3 regions of the Peribacillus sp. NPDC096379 genome follow, and region 2 is predicted to be linked to each of the others. Evidence: riboswitches for the same ligand, from Rfam matches in the RefSeq annotation. Region 2 holds a riboswitch; each other region holds the start of a gene.
What was found. Region 2 has a riboswitch for lysine ahead of ACIQZI_RS17830 (amino acid permease). Riboswitches for the same ligand answer to the same signal wherever they lie in the genome.
Positions count from the first base shown of each region.

Region 1: another riboswitch for lysine. It lies ahead of ACIQZI_RS03085 (aspartate kinase); the one in region 2 lies ahead of ACIQZI_RS17830 (amino acid permease).
Region 3: another riboswitch for lysine. It lies ahead of ACIQZI_RS15300 (cysteine hydrolase family protein); the one in region 2 lies ahead of ACIQZI_RS17830 (amino acid permease).

Region 1 covers NZ_JBIWFD010000001.1:637,263-643,388, forward strand. Annotated here, with positions in the region: gene ACIQZI_RS03070 (electron transfer flavoprotein subunit alpha/FixB family protein) at 1-713, shown strand, start outside; gene trxA (thioredoxin) at 1,185-1,499, shown strand; gene uvrC (excinuclease ABC subunit UvrC) at 1,589-3,361, shown strand; lysine riboswitch at 3,564-3,742, shown strand; gene ACIQZI_RS03085 (aspartate kinase) at 3,837-5,069, shown strand; gene ACIQZI_RS03090 (YslB family protein) at 5,185-5,640, opposite strand; gene ACIQZI_RS03095 (succinate dehydrogenase cytochrome b558 subunit) at 5,964-6,126, shown strand, end outside.
Region 2 covers NZ_JBIWFD010000004.1:120,362-126,487, forward strand. Annotated here, with positions in the region: gene ACIQZI_RS17805 (hypothetical protein) at 174-452, shown strand; gene ACIQZI_RS17810 (spore coat protein) at 534-812, shown strand; gene ACIQZI_RS17815 (DUF2573 family protein) at 888-1,142, opposite strand; gene ACIQZI_RS17820 (FtsW/RodA/SpoVE family cell cycle protein) at 1,262-2,446, opposite strand; gene ACIQZI_RS17825 (hypothetical protein) at 2,598-2,864, opposite strand; lysine riboswitch at 3,045-3,223, shown strand; gene ACIQZI_RS17830 (amino acid permease) at 3,459-4,907, shown strand; gene ACIQZI_RS17835 (YhcN/YlaJ family sporulation lipoprotein) at 5,068-5,658, opposite strand.
Region 3 covers NZ_JBIWFD010000003.1:246,014-252,139, reverse strand. Annotated here, with positions in the region: gene ACIQZI_RS15305 (ATP-binding cassette domain-containing protein) at 444-3,614, shown strand; lysine riboswitch at 3,918-4,102, shown strand; gene ACIQZI_RS15300 (cysteine hydrolase family protein) at 4,404-5,120, shown strand; gene ACIQZI_RS15295 (APC family permease) at 5,137-6,126, shown strand, end outside.

The sequences.
Region 1 (6,126 bases), on a different contig from region 2:
CAGAAGGCATTATTTTCGGTCATACAGCTCTTGGCAAAGACCTTGCGCCCAGAATTGCCGGGAAACTGAATTCAGGGCTTATTTCTGATGTCACATCCATTGAAGAAGCAGGCGGAAATCTAGTCTTCACTCGTCCGATCTATTCAGGCAAAGCGTTCGAGAAGAAAATTGTAACAGATGGAGTCATCTTTGCAACGATTCGTCCGAATAACATCGAGCCATTAGCGAAGGATGAAAGTCGAACCGGTGATGTTTCTTCTCTTCGTGTGGAGATTAAAGACCTTCGTGCTATTATCAAAGATGTAGTAAGAAAAGCAACAGAAGGAGTGGATCTTTCAGAAGCGAAAGTAGTCATTGCCGGTGGACGTGGCGTAAAAAGTGAAGAAGGCTTCAAGCCATTGAAGGAACTTGCTCAAGTTCTTGGCGGAGCTGTCGGCGCTTCCCGAGGTGCATGTGATGCAGACTATTGTGATTATTCCCTTCAAATTGGGCAAACAGGAAAAGTGGTCACACCTGATCTTTATATCGCATGTGGTATCTCTGGGGCGATCCAACATTTAGCGGGCATGTCCAACTCTAAAGTGATCGTCGCGATCAACAAAGACCCTGAAGCAAACATCTTCAAGATTGCTGATTACGGCATTGTCGGCGATTTATTTGAAGTCGTTCCATTACTTATTGAAGAATGTAAGAAACTTAAATTAAACGTCTAAAGGGTCTGATTCTTCCGTTGAAAGACATTTGCTCATCAAGCAGATGTCTTGATTTTTGCAATCAGATGATGCTATTTTAAGAATTAATCCCGCATTAACGGGCAGTACCCCCACCTCAAGGCTTAGATGAATCGAAGAAGTATACGTGGGGGATAACTGCCCGTAAATGCCTGATTGGTGAGATACAGTGAAACTTACCTTTGCGGTTTTCAAAGGTTTAGTTGAACCAATCGGGTTCGTAGAGTCGCTTTATCTACGCTGCGCGGAGATATTAGCGACACTAGAACGGGACTAACAATCAGTGGGGATGAAGAACACTCCCCACTGATTGAAGTTTCACTTTATACGAATCATATTGCGAATAGATACGTAAGTTAAGGGTATCTTAGCAATGAAGCAAAATAATAGTAAGCATCTCATTATCAATGGTATACTGGTTTTAGAAATATAGTTTATTAGGAGGCATATATTATGGCAATTGTACACTCGACTGACCAAACATTTACAACAGATACAAACGAAGGTTTAGTTCTTGCTGATTTCTGGGCACCGTGGTGCGGACCTTGTAAAATGATCGCTCCAGTTCTTGAAGAACTTGATGGCGAAATTGGTGACAAAGTGAAAATCGTTAAAGTGGATGTAGACGAAAACCAAGAAACTGCTGGTAAATTCGGCGTAATGAGCATCCCAACTTTAATCGTGTTAAAAGATGGAGAAGTTGTTGACAAAGTGGTTGGCTTCCAACCGAAAGAAGCATTATCAGAACTTCTTGCAAAACACGCTTAATTCTTTTATATTTAAGAAACTTCAAGTCTATGGCTTGGAGTTTTTTCTTTTATACACTTTATGTAGATTGATTGGTTGGGAGGTTGAACATGAATCAGAGAATTAAGGACAAGCTTGCCCTGCTTCCTGATCATCCCGGCTGTTACTTGATGAAAGATCGCCAGGGAACGATTATTTATGTCGGTAAAGCCAAGGTACTGAAAAACCGAGTTCGCTCGTATTTTACTGGCTCGCATGACGGAAAAACGCTTAGACTCGTCAATGAAATTGAAGACTTTGAATATATCGTTACATCATCAAATATTGAAGCACTCATTTTAGAATTAAACTTAATCAAGAAACATGATCCGAAATATAATATTATGCTGAAGGACGATAAAACGTATCCGTTCATCAAGCTGACGAATGAGCGTCATCCGCGCTTAATCATCACCAGAAAAGTGAAAAAAGATAATGGTAAATATTTTGGTCCCTATCCGAATGTCATCGCGGCTAATGAAACGAAAAAGCTCCTTGACCGCATTTATCCGCTTAGAAAGTGTAATACATTGCCTGATCGCGTGTGCTTATACTATCATCTTGGTCAATGTCTCGCACCATGTGTGAAAGAAGTGCCACAGGAAAAATACAAAACGATGATGGGTGAAATTACGCGATTTTTAAATGGTGGCTATCAAGAAATTAAAAATGAGTTGTCTGATAAAATGCATGAGGCAGCTGAAGAACTTGATTTTGAACGGGCTAAGGAATATCGAGATCAAATCGCCCATATTGTCGTTACGATGGAAAAGCAAAAAATGATGTCCAATGATTATACAGATCGTGATGTTTTTGGTTTTGCGTATGATAAAGGCTGGATGTGTGTACAAGTATTCTTTGTTCGTCAAGGTAAATTGATTGAACGTGACGTCTCGTTGTTTCCGATATACGATGAACCTGATCAAGAATTGCTAACATATCTAGGGCAATTTTATTCAAAGGCAAATCATTTCAAGCCGAAAGAAATTTTTCTACCTGAATCAGTAGATACACAATTAGCGGAGCAATTATTACAGGTTAAAATTCTTACCCCGAAAATTGGACAAAAGAAAGAATTACTCAATCTTGCTAGTAAAAATGCTAGCATTGCGCTGGGAGAAAAATTTGCTTTAATTGACCGGGATGAGGATCGCACGATTAAAGCAGTGGAGAGGCTTGGAGAACAGCTCGGCATTTATACACCGCACAGAATTGAAGCTTTCGATAATTCAAATATTCAAGGAACGAATCCTGTTTCTGCGCTCGTTGTCTTTATCGACGGAAAACCTGAAAAACGGGAATATCGTAAATACAAGATTAAAACGGTTAAAGGACCAGACGATTACGAATCAATGCGTGAGGTAGTCCGTCGCCGCTACTCGAGAGTGTTGAAAGAAGGACTTCCGCTTCCAGATTTAATCATTATTGATGGCGGTAAAGGGCATGTTGAAGCAGTTCGCGATATTTTAGAAAATGAACTCGGTCTAGAAGTCCCACTCTCAGGCCTTGTAAAAGATGAAAAGCATCGTACATCTGAACTGATGATTGGCAATCCACTTGAGATTATCCCGCTTAACCATAGGAGTCAGGAATTTTATCTGCTACAACGGATTCAAGATGAGGTGCATCGTTTTGCCATCACTTTTCACCGCCAGCTGCGAGGTAAAAATGCTTTTCAATCTTTGCTTGATGAAATTGAAGGCATCGGCGAGAAACGAAAAAAACAACTTCTAAAGCATTTTGGCTCAGTAAAGAAAATGCGTGAAGCAACGGTAGAAGAAGTTCAAGCGGCAGGCATTCCGCGATCTGTCGCTCAAGAGCTTGTAAAGAAATTGCAAGAATAATCTTGCTGTTCAAAATTGGGTATGCTATACTACAGTTAATTTTTAAAAGTAATATACGTTTTTAATAAATTTGATTGTCTAGCTACAGCGCCTAGCCCGGCTGAGGTCATAAGTCAAACATCTGATGGAGAGAAAATCACTTTCCATACAGATGTTTGCCTTATGCTCTGTCTGAGGCTGAACAAGGCGCTTACGCTTTTCGTGTGTTGATAGAGGTGCGGGTTTCATTAGTAAAGACTTGGAGAAGGATGAGCTTCTGTGAAAAGTCTTGAAAGGGGAAGTCGCCGAAGCGATCAAGTCTCATAGCTTGATTTTGCTGGTCTGACATTGAATAAATGGCAGATTGTCAGAACAATTTTGTTCTGGAGGGCTATCTCACTGTGATATTCGTATGTATTTACGTTACCACAGCAATGAGATAATTCTCATTGCTTTTTTTTGTATGCAAAAAAACAGCTGGAAAGGGTGTCACAAAGTGGGATTAATCGTGCAGAAATTTGGCGGTACATCAGTAGGAAATATTGAAAAAATAAAGCATGTAGCAACTCGGGTAATAGAAGAAGCGGCTCTTGGGAATGAGGTTGTTGTCGTTGTGTCGGCAATGGGCAAAACGACCGACGAGCTCGTTTGGATGGCGAATGAAATCAGTAATACTCCGAGCAAACGGGAAATGGATATGCTGTTATCAACTGGAGAACAGGTCACGATTTCATTTCTTACGATGGCATTACAAGAACTTGGGTATGACACAGTTTCTTTTACCGGTTGGCAAGCTGGGATTAAAGCTGAATCGATTCATGGGAATGCAAGAATTTTGGATATTGAGACGAATCGGGTCAAAGAACAGCTTTCGGCAGGAAAAATCGTTGTTGTAGCGGGCTTCCAAGGAGTGGATGCGAGCGGTGAAATCATGACATTGGGCCGAGGTGGATCCGATACGACCGCTGTTGCATTAGCGGCAGCTTTAAAAGCAGAACGCTGTGACATTTATACAGATGTTACAGGTGTGTTCACAACAGATCCTCGTTTTGTAAAATCAGCAAGGAAATTACAATCGATTTCTTATGATGAAATGCTTGAATTGGCGAATCTTGGGGCAGGCGTCCTTCACCCACGTGCAGTAGAATTTGCGAAGAATTATGGAATACCGCTAGTCGTTCGCTCAAGTATAGAACGGGAACAAGGAACAATCATTGAGGAGGAAGTAACGATGGAAGAGAATTTAATTGTTAGAGGGATTGCATTTGAAGACAGTATTACACGGGTAACCATTTTTGGACTGACTGGAAGATTAACTTCCTTATCTACCATTTTCACAACCCTTGCCGAGCAGCACTTAAATGTAGACATTATTATCCAAAGCATTACGGATACTGGTACGACGAATCTAACATTCTCGATTAAAGAGGATGACGTAAGTGGCGTGTTAACGGTTTTAGAAAGTAATAAAAAAGAATTACAGTTTGAAAGAATTGAAACGGAAAGTAATTTAGCGAAAGTGAGCATCGTTGGTTCGGGAATGGTTTCTAATCCGGGTGTTGCAGCGAAAATGTTTGCGATTCTTGCAGATGCAGGCATCCAAGTGAAAATGGTCAGCACATCTGAAATCAAAGTTTCTACGGTTATCCCAGACAAAGACATGGTTCTGGCTGTTGAAACATTGCATGTGGAATTTCAACTTGATGAAAGAACGGTAGTCAAAGCGTAAAAAATGAGTAGAGGATCGTTAAACCTATGCAAAGCATGGCTAAACGATCCTCTTTATCTACTTATCCCACATTAACGGAAAGTCAAGCGCCCCACTGATGGAAGTTTCACTTTATCTACTCAATCGGGTCTTTTAAATCTAATTTTACGAATATCGTAGCTCTGCGGGCGCGACGTTTCGTTTCTTCGGCGCCTTCTGCTGTGAATTTTCTTTGTAAGCTGATTTGTTCAGCAAGAAATCCAGTCTCAAGTTGAAAGTGACATGCGGTGTTCAATTCAAACCGTCTTTCAACCATTATTCCAGTTAATGTCATTTCGATTTCGTCTTTGGATTGCTTGACCAATGTTAAGTCCCCCCAGCCGGCACTAGAGAAAAAGTTAATGGTTTCATCTATGTTGTGAAGCGGGAATTTCCTTGCCAACTGTTTTCCAGCCCAGTATAGAACATGGGGAGAATCTTTGCCTAAAATATCATTTAATAGTATTTCTCTAATTAACTCGTAGCCAAAAATCGGGATATGCATTTCAGTGTTATCAGATAATTCTTGCAGAGCCTGAGCTTCTTTTTCCATTGTATTCCCCACTTTCTATACAACTATTATATACGTTTTGTGAGTTGAAGCATTAATTTTTATAGGAAAATCTAAAATTAAATTGTTGGATAAATGGTGACTTATGGGATTTTCCTTAGGTGAATAAGGAAAAAAACTAGTAAAATATTTCTATTTTGAAAAAAGAAATCTTGTATCCGTTTTCTTGACGCAATTATCAGACAGGGGTAAAATGGACATGTCAGAAGATTGTTAAATAGTTTCATACATTTAGAAAATGCAGGGGTAAGGGAGAATTGATTTTATCTTTGCGAGAGTTTTCACAAATTAAGGGGGGGCACTTTGTGGCGCAAAATCGAGAGTTTGGGAACCGTAAGCTTCATTCACTTCTTGGGGTAGTTCCAATTGGACTGTTTTTAATCTTCCATTTAACAGTCAACTATATGGCAACTAAAGGAGCGGATACCTTTAATGCAGCGGTACATTTAATTGAATTCACGCCAATCA
Region 2 (6,126 bases):
GTAGTTACGTTTTACAGGTTGTTTATTTCCTTCCTATTTTTTCTTGATTCTTTTGCAAAATAGGGTTGTGGGATTAACCGTTAAATCGGAGTAAATTCGTTACTCTCCATGGTATGTAACGCTTGTAACAACAGTATTCTTTAGAAAAACATCATTTTAAGGAGGTGGATATGATGCAAGAAAATGTTCAAGGAAACCAACCACAGAGTAATGTACCTGTTGGCACTATGAAACAGCCACCCAAAATGGTTTCAACGAAAGATAGCCTTTATTTAAAAGATATGCTGTCCTGGAATTTACTTGCTATGAAGAAAGCTCATTTCTTCGCCGCTCAATGCCAAGATCAACAAGTCGTGCAAGCCTTAAATAAATATGGCCTAATGCATCAGCGCCATTATAATACCATCCTTACACATCTTGATCCAGCCAAACAAAGTCAACAGCTCCAATAATCATGATGAAAGGAGATATGCAAATTGCCCAATCAAAATAAAGTACAAAACCCTGAAGCTCCCATTCCAAAGACACCGCAAATGAATGAACGTGATTTCGTTAATGATATACTAAGTACAGAAAAATATTTAAAAAGTTCTTATGGAGTGGCATTGAATGAATTGAGCAATCAGACTTTGTATCAGGATATTCAATCCATCTATACCGAAGTAGAGACAGCGCAAAGGGAGCTCTATTACTTAATGTTCGAAAAAGGCTGGTATACTCTTGAAAAAGAAGACCCTCAAAAAGTCGGTCAAGCCTACCAACAATTCAGTGGCTATAAAAACCAATTCCCTTATGATGCTGGAATACAATAAAGTGAAACGTCAATTAATAGGGGTCTTACTTCCTGTTAATGTAGGATAACATTTATACCAAACAAAAGGAGAAGGCTAAGCCTTCTCCTTTTGTTCTCGATAGTCGTCGTTCAGTTTTTTTATTTCCTGAATCAGCTTAACCATTTCTTGTTTTGCCTCTGGATAAGTTGAATTCCAATGCTTAGCAAGGGCAGGCATCGATTTGGCAATATACGAATAAAGTGCCCAGTACCGGACTTTTTCCTGAAGTTCAAGATCACTTTCTCCAGTAAGAAGTTTCGTATATTTCTCAATCAGACCATCAAATTGCTCAGTAAATTGATCGTTCATATCAATACTCCTTTGCAAGTGACTTTATCCTGGTTTAACAGGCTGCAATCCCCCCACTGATGGGAGTTTCACTTTATGTTTTTTCGAGTCCTCGTTGGTGTCTAACGCTTGCGTTTCTCTTATTTATTGGTAGAAAACATGTATTTCTTATAATGATATCGAATACTAAAAATTAAACCCATCGCCATCATATTCCCCATCAGCGAGCTTCCACCATAGCTAATGAAAGGAAGCGGAATACCTGTAATCGGCAAAACGCCAATCGTCATGCCAATATTTTGAAATACATGGAATGTAATCATACTAATTACACCCACACAAATATACGTATAGAAGTTATTCTTCGTGTCCATTCCAGATTTCGTAATGTGATAGATCAGCAAGAAAAACAAACTAACGACAATACTGGACCCAAGAAAACCGAATTCTTCGCCAATTACACTAAAGATGAAATCCGAATGACTTTCCGGCAAATACACCTCTCTAGCACCGATTCCACCTTCTAATGCTTTCCCTGTCGTTTGGCCTGATCCGATAGCCAGCAATGATTTCGTTAATTGATACCCTGTTGAACTGGCGTAATTATAAGGATCTAACCAAGAATAAATCCGTCCAAATTGATATTGCTTAACTCCTAGATACTTTTCTAAAATATCAGGATGCCATAGAACAAAATAAAATATCGTTCCTGCGACTGCTGCCCCACCTGCAAAAATGGGTGTTAGTATCTTCCATGAAACACCTGAAACAAAAATGATTCCAACTAAAATCGCAATTAAGACAAGAGATGTTCCTAAGTCAGGTTGTAGCATAACTAACATAATTGGCGGCATCGTTACAAGACCTAATTTCAACAACAGCCAGAAATCCGTTTTAATCGTCTTCATTGGATTTTTTTCATGATGAGTAGTCGCCACATTGGCAAGAGCGACGATCAAAAACGTCTTCATGAATTCTGATGGTTGTATCGAACCCACTTTGGGAATGACAAACCAACTCTTGGCTCCATTTATGTTAGGAGCTAACGTATCTGGAGCTACCACTAGCAAGAAAAGTAGAAAAAGCCCAAAGCCATACGCATACCAAGTTATTTTCTTTAATTGATCTGAATCAAAGGTAATGATGGCTGCAACAATACCTACACCAACCGCGTACCAAAATACTTGTTGAATTAAAAAGTTATTTACATACTGCCCAGATGTCTGCGCACTGTATATCGCAATACAGCTCGTAATAAACAGAAGAAATAGTATAAAAGCTAAGGTATAATCAATTCTGGATGAAATTTTATTATTTGATTCCATATAACTCTCCCATAAGAAGGATTAAGGGAACTATGATCCATAGCATATTTTTGAGAAAATACTCCCTTTCGTACACCTATCCATTATACTGTAAACAGACAAAATCACAACTATATCGTATATTGATTTTCCCCCACGAAGTCCCAACTTATCATCTTTCTGCGCTAAGTCGCCTTCTCTTCATGTAGGTAGTTACAAGTCCCTGACTTGGCGAAAATAGAAAAGCCCATCCAAAGATCACACCCGCAACACTGACCATACATCCTGCTATCGAAGCATCTAGCATCACTGCTGTGTAATAGCCCATTAATAAATAGTGAAAGAAAACGACCGGGATTCCTATCGCGCAAGCCAATCCAGAATCAAATGCCTTTTTCTTTACAATAAAAATCGTCGTTACAAGTGCGAATTCGAACAAGAGGTTAAACTAAAAAAACTGTAAACATAATGGTCCACGTTTTCTCTTTGTTCGCTCCAATGTATCGGGTCTTTTCATCTATTCTTGTCTAATTATTACTTCCCTTTCAAAATTAAACATTGCTTGTCCATTTGAAATATACTATACTACAATCATATTTAATTAAATATTCCCATTCACCGATGGGATAGAGGCTGCAACTTATAATAGTAAAGCGGACGAGATTCAATGAAATTGATGACTCCGTTTGAAAGGATAAATTGCCGAAGTTTGGATAAATCATTGACTATCCATGCTGGCGATGTTTCCGAACAGGAACATCACTGTCACGTTTAGTAACGTGGAGGGCTATCTTCGGAAGGATTTAACGGACTCATCAAACAGCCGTCGATCTTTTTCGACTGTTGTTTTTTTATTTGCCTTAAATACCATTTAACCTTCCATCATAAAAAAACATCCATGAGCATCTGATCCCAACTAAAACGATGAAAAGGTTCAGGCACTCAAATTGTATCACCTTATGAAGGTGGCGGTACGGAGCGGATTTTTGCGAAGCCCCGCCCCTTTTCCACAGAAAAGGAGTGTACACGATCATTGGCGAATTCAACCCAAACATCTAACCCTACTCAATTAAAGAGAACTCTTAAAGCACGCCATCTGATGATGATTTCTCTTGGAGGATCAATCGGAACTGGGATATTTTTAGCAAGTGGTGGCGCTATTCATACTGCTGGTCCAGGTGGAGCGCTGCTCGCCTATGCAGCTGTTGGAATCATGGTTTATTTCTTAATGACCAGTCTTGCCGAGATGGCAGCCTACATGCCAGTAGCTGGTTCATTCAAAGTGTATGCCACGAATTTTGTTGATCCGGCTTTTGGTTTTGCGATCGGCTGGAACTATTGGTATAACTGGGCAATTACGATTGCCGCGGAGCTTGCTGCGGTTGTACTCATTATGAAATTTTGGTTTCCAGAAAGTCCTTCAGTTATGTGGAGTGCACTGGCACTTGTCATTATGTTCGGCTTCAACTATATGTCTGTTAAAGGCTTTGGAGAAGCGGAATTTTGGTTTGCACTGATTAAAGTTGTAACAGTCATCATCTTTATTATTACTGGATTTTTAATGATTTTTGGCATTATGGGCGGAGAGTCTATTGGCTTTACAAACTTCACAATCGAGGATGCACCTTTTAATGGCGGATTCTTTGCCATCCTAGGAATTTTCATGGCAGCGGGTTTCTCTTTTCAAGGGACTGAATTACTCGGCGTAGCTGCTGGAGAAAGCGAAGAGCCAGAAAAAAATATTCCAAAAGCAATTAGCACTGTTTTTTGGCGAATCCTCCTTTTTTACATTTTATCTATTTTTGTCATCGGGATGATTCTTCCATACACAGATGAACGATTATTAAGTGATGCGGTTTCTGTAAGTCCATTCACACTCGTTTTTGAACGCGCAGGATTTGCCTTCGCTGCATCCGTCATGAACGCCATTATTTTAACATCTGTCTTGTCTGCAGGTAACTCAGGCATGTATGCTTCTACTCGTATGCTTTGGGATTTAGCACGCGATGGTAAAGCACCTAAATTCTTAGGAAAATTGGATAAAAGAGGTGTGCCAGTTAATGCCTTAATCGCAACTACTTTAGTTGGATCACTAGCTTTCTTAACGACTTTCTTCGGCGATGGTGCCGTTTATATTTGGTTGTTAAACGCGTCAGGGATGGCTGGATTTGTTACTTGGCTCGGGATTGCCATCAGCCATTACCGCTTCCGCAGAGCCTATATCGCACAAGGACACGACATAAAGGATCTTCCATATCGAGCAAAGTGGTTCCCACTCGGTCCATTATTAGCACTATTTTTATGTATTTTCATTATATTAGGTCAAAACTACCAAGCCTTTACGGGAGGCGGGGTCGATTGGAACGGAGTACTTGTTTCTTATATTGGTTTACCTCTTTTCTTAATCGTTTGGCTCGTCTATAAAGTTAAAAACAAAACAAAATTAATTCCTTTAAAAGACTGTGATTTTGAAACTAAATAATAACAAGGATATCCAAAAAGGGTTAGACTTCACACTATTGATGTGAGGTCTGACCCTTTTTTGTATGGGACAGCTTCTTATCAAATTAATTAAGTCAAGGTATTCAAGATTCTTACATCACTTCATAAGCAGGTGGATGATGTCATCTTCCTTACAATCATTAATGTGCAGACGGGAAAACGCGTTTCACCGTTTCAGTGAACTCATCAGCAAATCCTGCGATTGGATGACCATTCCTCACATCAGTCGAATAGCCTTGCATACGATCAATGAAGTCAGGGCTTGAAGACACGTACACGTTTTCAATCGTTGCATCAGCTGCCCTTACTTTGTCAGCAATTTTCTCCTCTACATTCTTCGCTAACTCATTGCTTCCTTTGTCCGATAAGTCGGCTGCAACATAGGCACTGTTTCCCATCACCATTACTGTAGAATGCTTCACTTCTTTTAGCTTATCGACTTCAGCAGAAAGGTTGCTCCCCTCTCTAATATCATTATTATATGTGACATTCCTTGTGTTATAGTTGACATTATTTCGTACATTTTGGGCTTCATTCGGAAACATGGCTCTGTCATAATTTACGTCTGTCGGATAATTTACGTCTGTCGGATGATTTACGTCTGTCGGATGATTTACACCTGTCGGATGATTCACACCCATTTTCTCACTACCCTGTTTAGTATTGTTGGCTGTACATCCTCCAACAAATAATGTTGCTATTATTCCACCCACCATAATTGCGTTCTTCATATCCATCACTCCTTTTTCATTATTACAAATTTAGTGTTCGCCAGAGAAGATGAAATATGTAAGAACCCAACTAAATTTCCTGCAACAATTCCTTCCATGTAAAATACTGGTCCTGTTATCTGCACCGGCCTACTTTTTAATCAAATGACGATCCGGAAATCAAATTTACGCGCCAGAATGGAGGATTTTCACGCCAGAACTAACGCTTTTCGAGCGGGATTTATGATTTGCATGCCAGTGCCAAATTTTCGTTTATTTGCATACAAAACCTAAAATGGCGTTAAATTTCCACCAGTTACTTTTGAAGGATCCCTCATTAAAAACGCTACACTCATCTAATCATAATGGTGGCGATGCGGAGCCGAAATTTTGGCTGCTTTCTCGATAAAATGAGTATACCCGCTAAGAGATTGGCTATATTAGTAAGTCGCGAGGCCCTGTACCATATCCTTCACACAAAAAAACAGG
Region 3 (6,126 bases), on a different contig from region 2:
TTGACCCTCAAATATTTCATTTCGTAGATGTCTAATGGGGCAGTCCGAGCTCACTGAAAAAGTGCTTTTCTTTGAAAATAAATAGGTCCATCTATTTTCTTTAATAAACTGGTAATTAAATTAAATAGAAACAGTACTCAAAGAGGATAGTATGCTTGCTATCCTCTTTGAGTACTGTCATGGAAAGATAGGTGGATTCGTAGACCTGTTTAAAAATTTACGATGAATTAAATCTCTAAATGAATAATACCAAAAGGGCTCTTTGATCAAAAAAGGCTTTAGATTTCTTTTATTCTTTGAAAGCATGAATGGTAAGCTTTACATCATCGATTCGTTTACAATTAGTATGAGTACGTCGATTCGAAATAACACAACATAATTATTAGTCGTTATGCCAACATAAGAAAAACTAAATTGAGAGAATTGAGAGGATATCATTCACTATGAAAATCAATCAATTAATTGCGAACAATATTAACAAATTAGATGCAGTACTACCAGTAGATAAATCGTTAGGAATTGCTGGTTTGTCTGGATCTGGTAAAACAACTTTTTGCCAAACAATTGGTGAAGAATCTAAGAAGCGTCTCGTTTCCTTATTGCCAAAGGCTGAATATCAGTATTTATTTCCTAATATAATGGAAACCAATTTCAGTGCCATCAAGATGGAAGAAATGCCTTTAGTCCTGTTTCTCGGAAAATCAGCCATTTCTGCCAATCCACGTTCAACGATTGGCACCCATACGGGCGTTTTTAAAGACCTCCGCGTGCGGCTTGCTGAGAAATTTAATCTTTCTCCAGAAGTGTTTTCATTTAATAATGAATTAGGCTGGTGTCCTAAGTGTAAAGGACGCGGTACTACCCAAAATATCGAATGTAAAAAGTGTGAGGGCAAGCGCTATAATCCAGAAGTTGAGCAAAAAAGAATAGAATTATTGGATCAACCACATAGTATTTCCGATATCAACAACTTAAACATTGAAATGATTCTTTCCCTTGCAGAAGAATTACATATTAGTGAAGCAAAACAGCATATTCTTAAAAATATGATCAACATGAGTATTGGTTACTTAACATTAAATCGTATTATGGGTACATTGTCAGGTGGAGAATTAACACGACTTTACTTGGCAGAATTCATGGCAGCAAGTGAAAATACCGTTATTATTATTGATGAAATCTCCGTTGGGCTTGATCACCAAACACTATTGCAAATTTTGGAACAGATTAAACAATTAGGCTATAAAAATCAAATTTGGCTCATTGATCATTCAGACACAGTGCTCGATACAACGAATGAGCAATTGTTCTTTGGTCCTGGTAGTGGGAAATATGGCGGAAAAATCGTGGAAGAATCACCACGCCCACAACCAATCCATTGGGAACGAAATCAGGCAATACCAACAGAATACTATCAATTTCATGATCTATATTGCCGTAATATTCAAATGGCTGAAATTCAGATTCCCCAAAATAGACTTGTAACCGTTACGGGTGAGTCTGGATGTGGTAAATCTACACTTGTCAATGAATGTATAGCCAAAGATTTTCTGAAGCGATATCCAAAAGATAAACTAGTTATGGTAGGTCAAGATCGAAACCAATCGATTACCAGTCGGTCAACCGTTGCGACTTTTCTTGATATTAAAAAGAAACTGACAAAATATAGTGAAGATATTGAAGATATTTTTCAGCGCTCAATTGAAGATATTATTGAAGAACTACCAAATCAAGACATCGCTCATAAACGCTTGAGCTTACTGATTAAACTTGGACTGGGTTATTTGACGTTGGAAAGAAAAACACAGTCCTTATCAACTGGTGAATTTCAATGTGTTCATTTAGTTTCGGAGCTGTTTGCTAACTCGAGAAACCCACATACGCTTTTTATTTTTGACGAGCCTTCAAAAGGTTTATCACAAAATATTTTAAACCAATTCATTGATAGTATTAGGGGCATTCTGCAAGATGAATCCGTCTCAATCATGATGATTGAACATAATTCTTACATGCTAGAAAGCTCTGACTTTATCGTTGATTTTGGTAAAAGACAGCATGCGTCTGTAGAACATCTTGAGGTTGTCAGTCATGATGATTATTATCGCCAAAAAAACAGTGCAGATAGAGTTGACCCATTGTATCTTTCTTCCACACTCAAGCAGCAAAAGGGTATTCACTATTTAGAAGAAAATCAGATTGACTATTTTAAAAATGCAGAGAACCTTTATAAGGGCGGCATCTTAAAAAGTTTATCATCAATGGCTCGATTGATTTATGGTGAATATGAATCTGAAACCATTGCACCCGTCATCGCCATTGATTTTGAAAGACATTTGTATAGTCAATATAGTTTTCTCTATGAAATTGGCGGTCTAATCAACCATATTGTGGCGGCGCATCCAACCAATAAAGATACAAGAAGCTTCGATTTCTATGATCAAGATAATCATTGTCCAAGCTGCTCGGGCCGCCGGATGATTGAAAAATTTGATATTGATGTTGTCATTCAAGACAAAAACGTACCATTTTGGGATGGCCTATTGCATTCAGACGTGATGGAGGTATTAAAATATTATCAATATCCGAAATTGCAATTCCTTTTTGATGAGATCAAGAATGAACTTGGTCAAGATATTAGTAAAAGCTATCATGAGATGACAGAAGCAGAGAAGCATACCTTTTTATACGGGTATTGGGAAAAGTCATTCTATGATAAGAAAGGCAAAGCGCGGAGGACGTGGGATGGCTTTAATAAAATTCTTGGGATGTATATGTCCATTTCGAAATCGATTATTAAAGAGCATATGAAAGCGTCAAAAGAGATGATTACCTGTCCAATTTGTCAGGGCGCCGTGCTAAGCCATCATAAAAAGCTCGAATTTGGCGACACAGATATTCGTGAGATTATTCATCAGCCGCTTGATCAGGTTTTGAAAATGGTAGGTGAGTTACCGGAACTCGTAAAAATGAAATCTATTGTTGGCGGCGAGATGGCCTTGACGGAAGATGTCTCCCTGTTGCCTAGGGAAACACAAGTCGCACTGAAAATGCTTGAACTGGAACAGGCAAGCTTTGCCCACTATGAAATGGTATTACAAAATGTCTTACCATTCTGGGACAGAATTAAAGGAAACATCGAAGCTATAAGCAGTAAAAATCTGATAACAATTTGTGATTTTGCCAATATTGACGAAACAAGAGAAACAATTATTGATAAGTATTTCACCAATGGCAAATACAAAAAACTAACGTATGTTTATGAAGCATTTGGTTACAAAAAAATTGTTACCCAAATAAATAAGATTAAAAAAAGTCATCCATGCCCATTCTGTAAAGGGAAGAAAGTCATTTCAGAAGATGGTCTCCATGACGGTGTGTACAAATTATCGATACCATGTGTGAGTTGTGATGCAAGTGGTATCAATGAAGAAGGGCGTAAGGAAATCGTCGATGGTTTTGACGTGCAAACATGGCTAACTGGCAAAGTACGTGATGTTGTTGCTGAGAGCTTAATAAATGAGGCTGTTAGTGATATTCCAATTTTTAATCGTATTCGCGAGTTGAATAAACGAGATATGATGGCGGTCTACCAATGTATTGAGCAGAACAATTAAAGTAGAATGATTCATACAAGCCATATTAAAAAAAAGCTAGATGTCAGCTAGTGATTATTACTCATTTGCAATAATGAATGGCAAATGAGTTTTTTTTGCTATTCTAAAATCGGAGCCTGTTGGTTAAAAGAATATCTTGTACTGGTGTTATTAAATGTTATATTAATATAACATTTAATATGTTAGTATTTTCCTGTATTTCCTTATTTTTAGGAATGATTAATAGATAAATATTATATTGACATCGTAATATTTATAATTATATAATAATTATAATGAATAAATATACCTCGCTTTTTATAATTGTGAGGTAGAGGCGCGATATTTATTAGTGCTTAGTGGAGTCAGAGAAGACGAAGAAGCTATGCAGAAGGAAATGTCGCCGAAGTATATAATGATTTCTCGCCATTATGTGCTGGGTCTGTAATGAATAATTACAGGACTGTCTTAATAAGTTACCCAATTTATTAAGTTGTGCTATCTCTCAGTAGAGACAAAAGGGTGAGGAATTTGGAATGGCTACATCGATTTCCGGGTTCTTTCTCGGAAGGTATCTAGTCTTTTTTTATTGCCTTTAAGAGATTCCTTTAGCATATAGGGGAATCTCTTTTTTCTATGGAAAAGGGGCGGGCTTCCAAAAAATCAGCTCCGCATCGCCACCTTTATAAGGTGATACGTTTTTTAGAACCCGAACCTTTTTCATCATTTAAGTTAGGATCAGATGCTCACGAATGCTTTGTATTGAAGAAATGAATATAGCTTGTATAGGCTAAGATGGAGGAAATGAATATGGAAAAACTGCAAACACTTTATTACGAATTTATCCCGACGGGCGAAGATAAAATGAAATTAGATCCAGCAAAAACAGCACTTTTAGTCGTGGATATGCAAAATCAATTTATTAGCCGTGATGGATTGGATGCTCAAGTTGCACGAGAAAAAGGCATGTTCGATAAGTGGGAATCTTTCTATGATCGTATCGATAACGTAGCGATTCCAAACAATAAAAAACTACTAGACTTTTTCCGTGCCAATCAATTAGAAGTCACTTTCGGACGGATTGCTTGTCATCATAAGGATGGACGTGACCGTTCCCCTGTACAACGTCGCCCAGGTTGGAATAATATCTTATTACCAATCGGTGATCCAGGTGCAGAAATGGTAGATGAATTAAAACCATTAGAAGATGAAATCGTGGTAAATAAAACGACAGACAGTGTTTTAAGTGGAACAAACTATGAATTTTTACTTCGTAATATGGGCATTGAAACAGTTGTATGTACAGGTGTTGTAACAGACCAATGTGTTGCCTCAACTGTACGTAGCTTAGCAGACGCTGGTTTTGAAGTAATTTTAGTAGAAGATGCTTGCGCAGCGGCAACGAAAGAGTTACATGATGCAGAAATCATGATCATGAATCAAATTTATTGCCAAGTGATGAGCACAGATGAAACCATTCAATTCATTTCGGAGGAAATTGAACAACGTACTGTTGTTCAAAAATAGAGAGGAAGCTTTTTAAATGAGTCAAGGACAAAGTAATGCAAATCAAGACAGTGCAGCTCCTCATTTTAAGCGTGTTCTAACACTGAAGGATTTGGTGATTTATGGCATCGCCTTTATGACGCCCATTGCGCCTGCTTATATATATGGTTTTGCAGCACAGTCTACAGGCGGTATGTTGCCATTAGCGTATTTAATCGCGATGGTTGCGATGATGTTTTCGGCATATAGCTATGGCAGGATGGCTGCAGCGTTCCCGGTTTCCGGTTCAACGTATACGTATACACAACGTGCGATTCATCCGCATTTAGGCTTTTTTGCCGGCTGGGCCATGTTTATGGACTATGTATTAGTGCCTTTAATCGTCTTTATGGTTGGTGCTTCCTATGCCAATGCATTAATTCCATCCATTCCATATTGGGTATGGGTATTCATTATTGCTGGAGTTATTACTGTTGTAAATATTCTCGGAATTGCAGTGGCAGCAAAAGCGAACCAAATTTTAGTGTTATTTATGGGAATCGTTGTTGTCATCTTCGTTGTTTTTTGTATGAAGGCGATTATGGTAGAGGATGGTGCATCGGCTTTAGTATCGATTACTCCGTTCTTTAATAACGAAACATTCGTAATGTCAGCCATCATTTCAGGTGCAGCCATGGCATGTTTCTCATTTTTAGGATTTGACTCGATTACAACCTTATCGGAAGAATCAGTGAATCCCAAAAATGATATTTGGAAAGCGGCCATTCTTTCTTGTTTAATCGGTGGCGTTATTTTTATCGTGCAAGCGTATGTTGCTCAGCTAGTCTGGCCAGATGTAAATAACTTTAGCTCAGCAGATACAGCATTATTTGATATTGCGAATGTAGCAGGTGGTGCGGTGCTTGTAACACTTTATACAGTAGCGATTATCGTTTCAACTTTTACAGCTGGTTTAACAGGTCAAGCAAGTGCTTCACGTTTAATGTTTAGCATGGGACGTGATGAAGTTCTACCGAAAAAGTTCTTT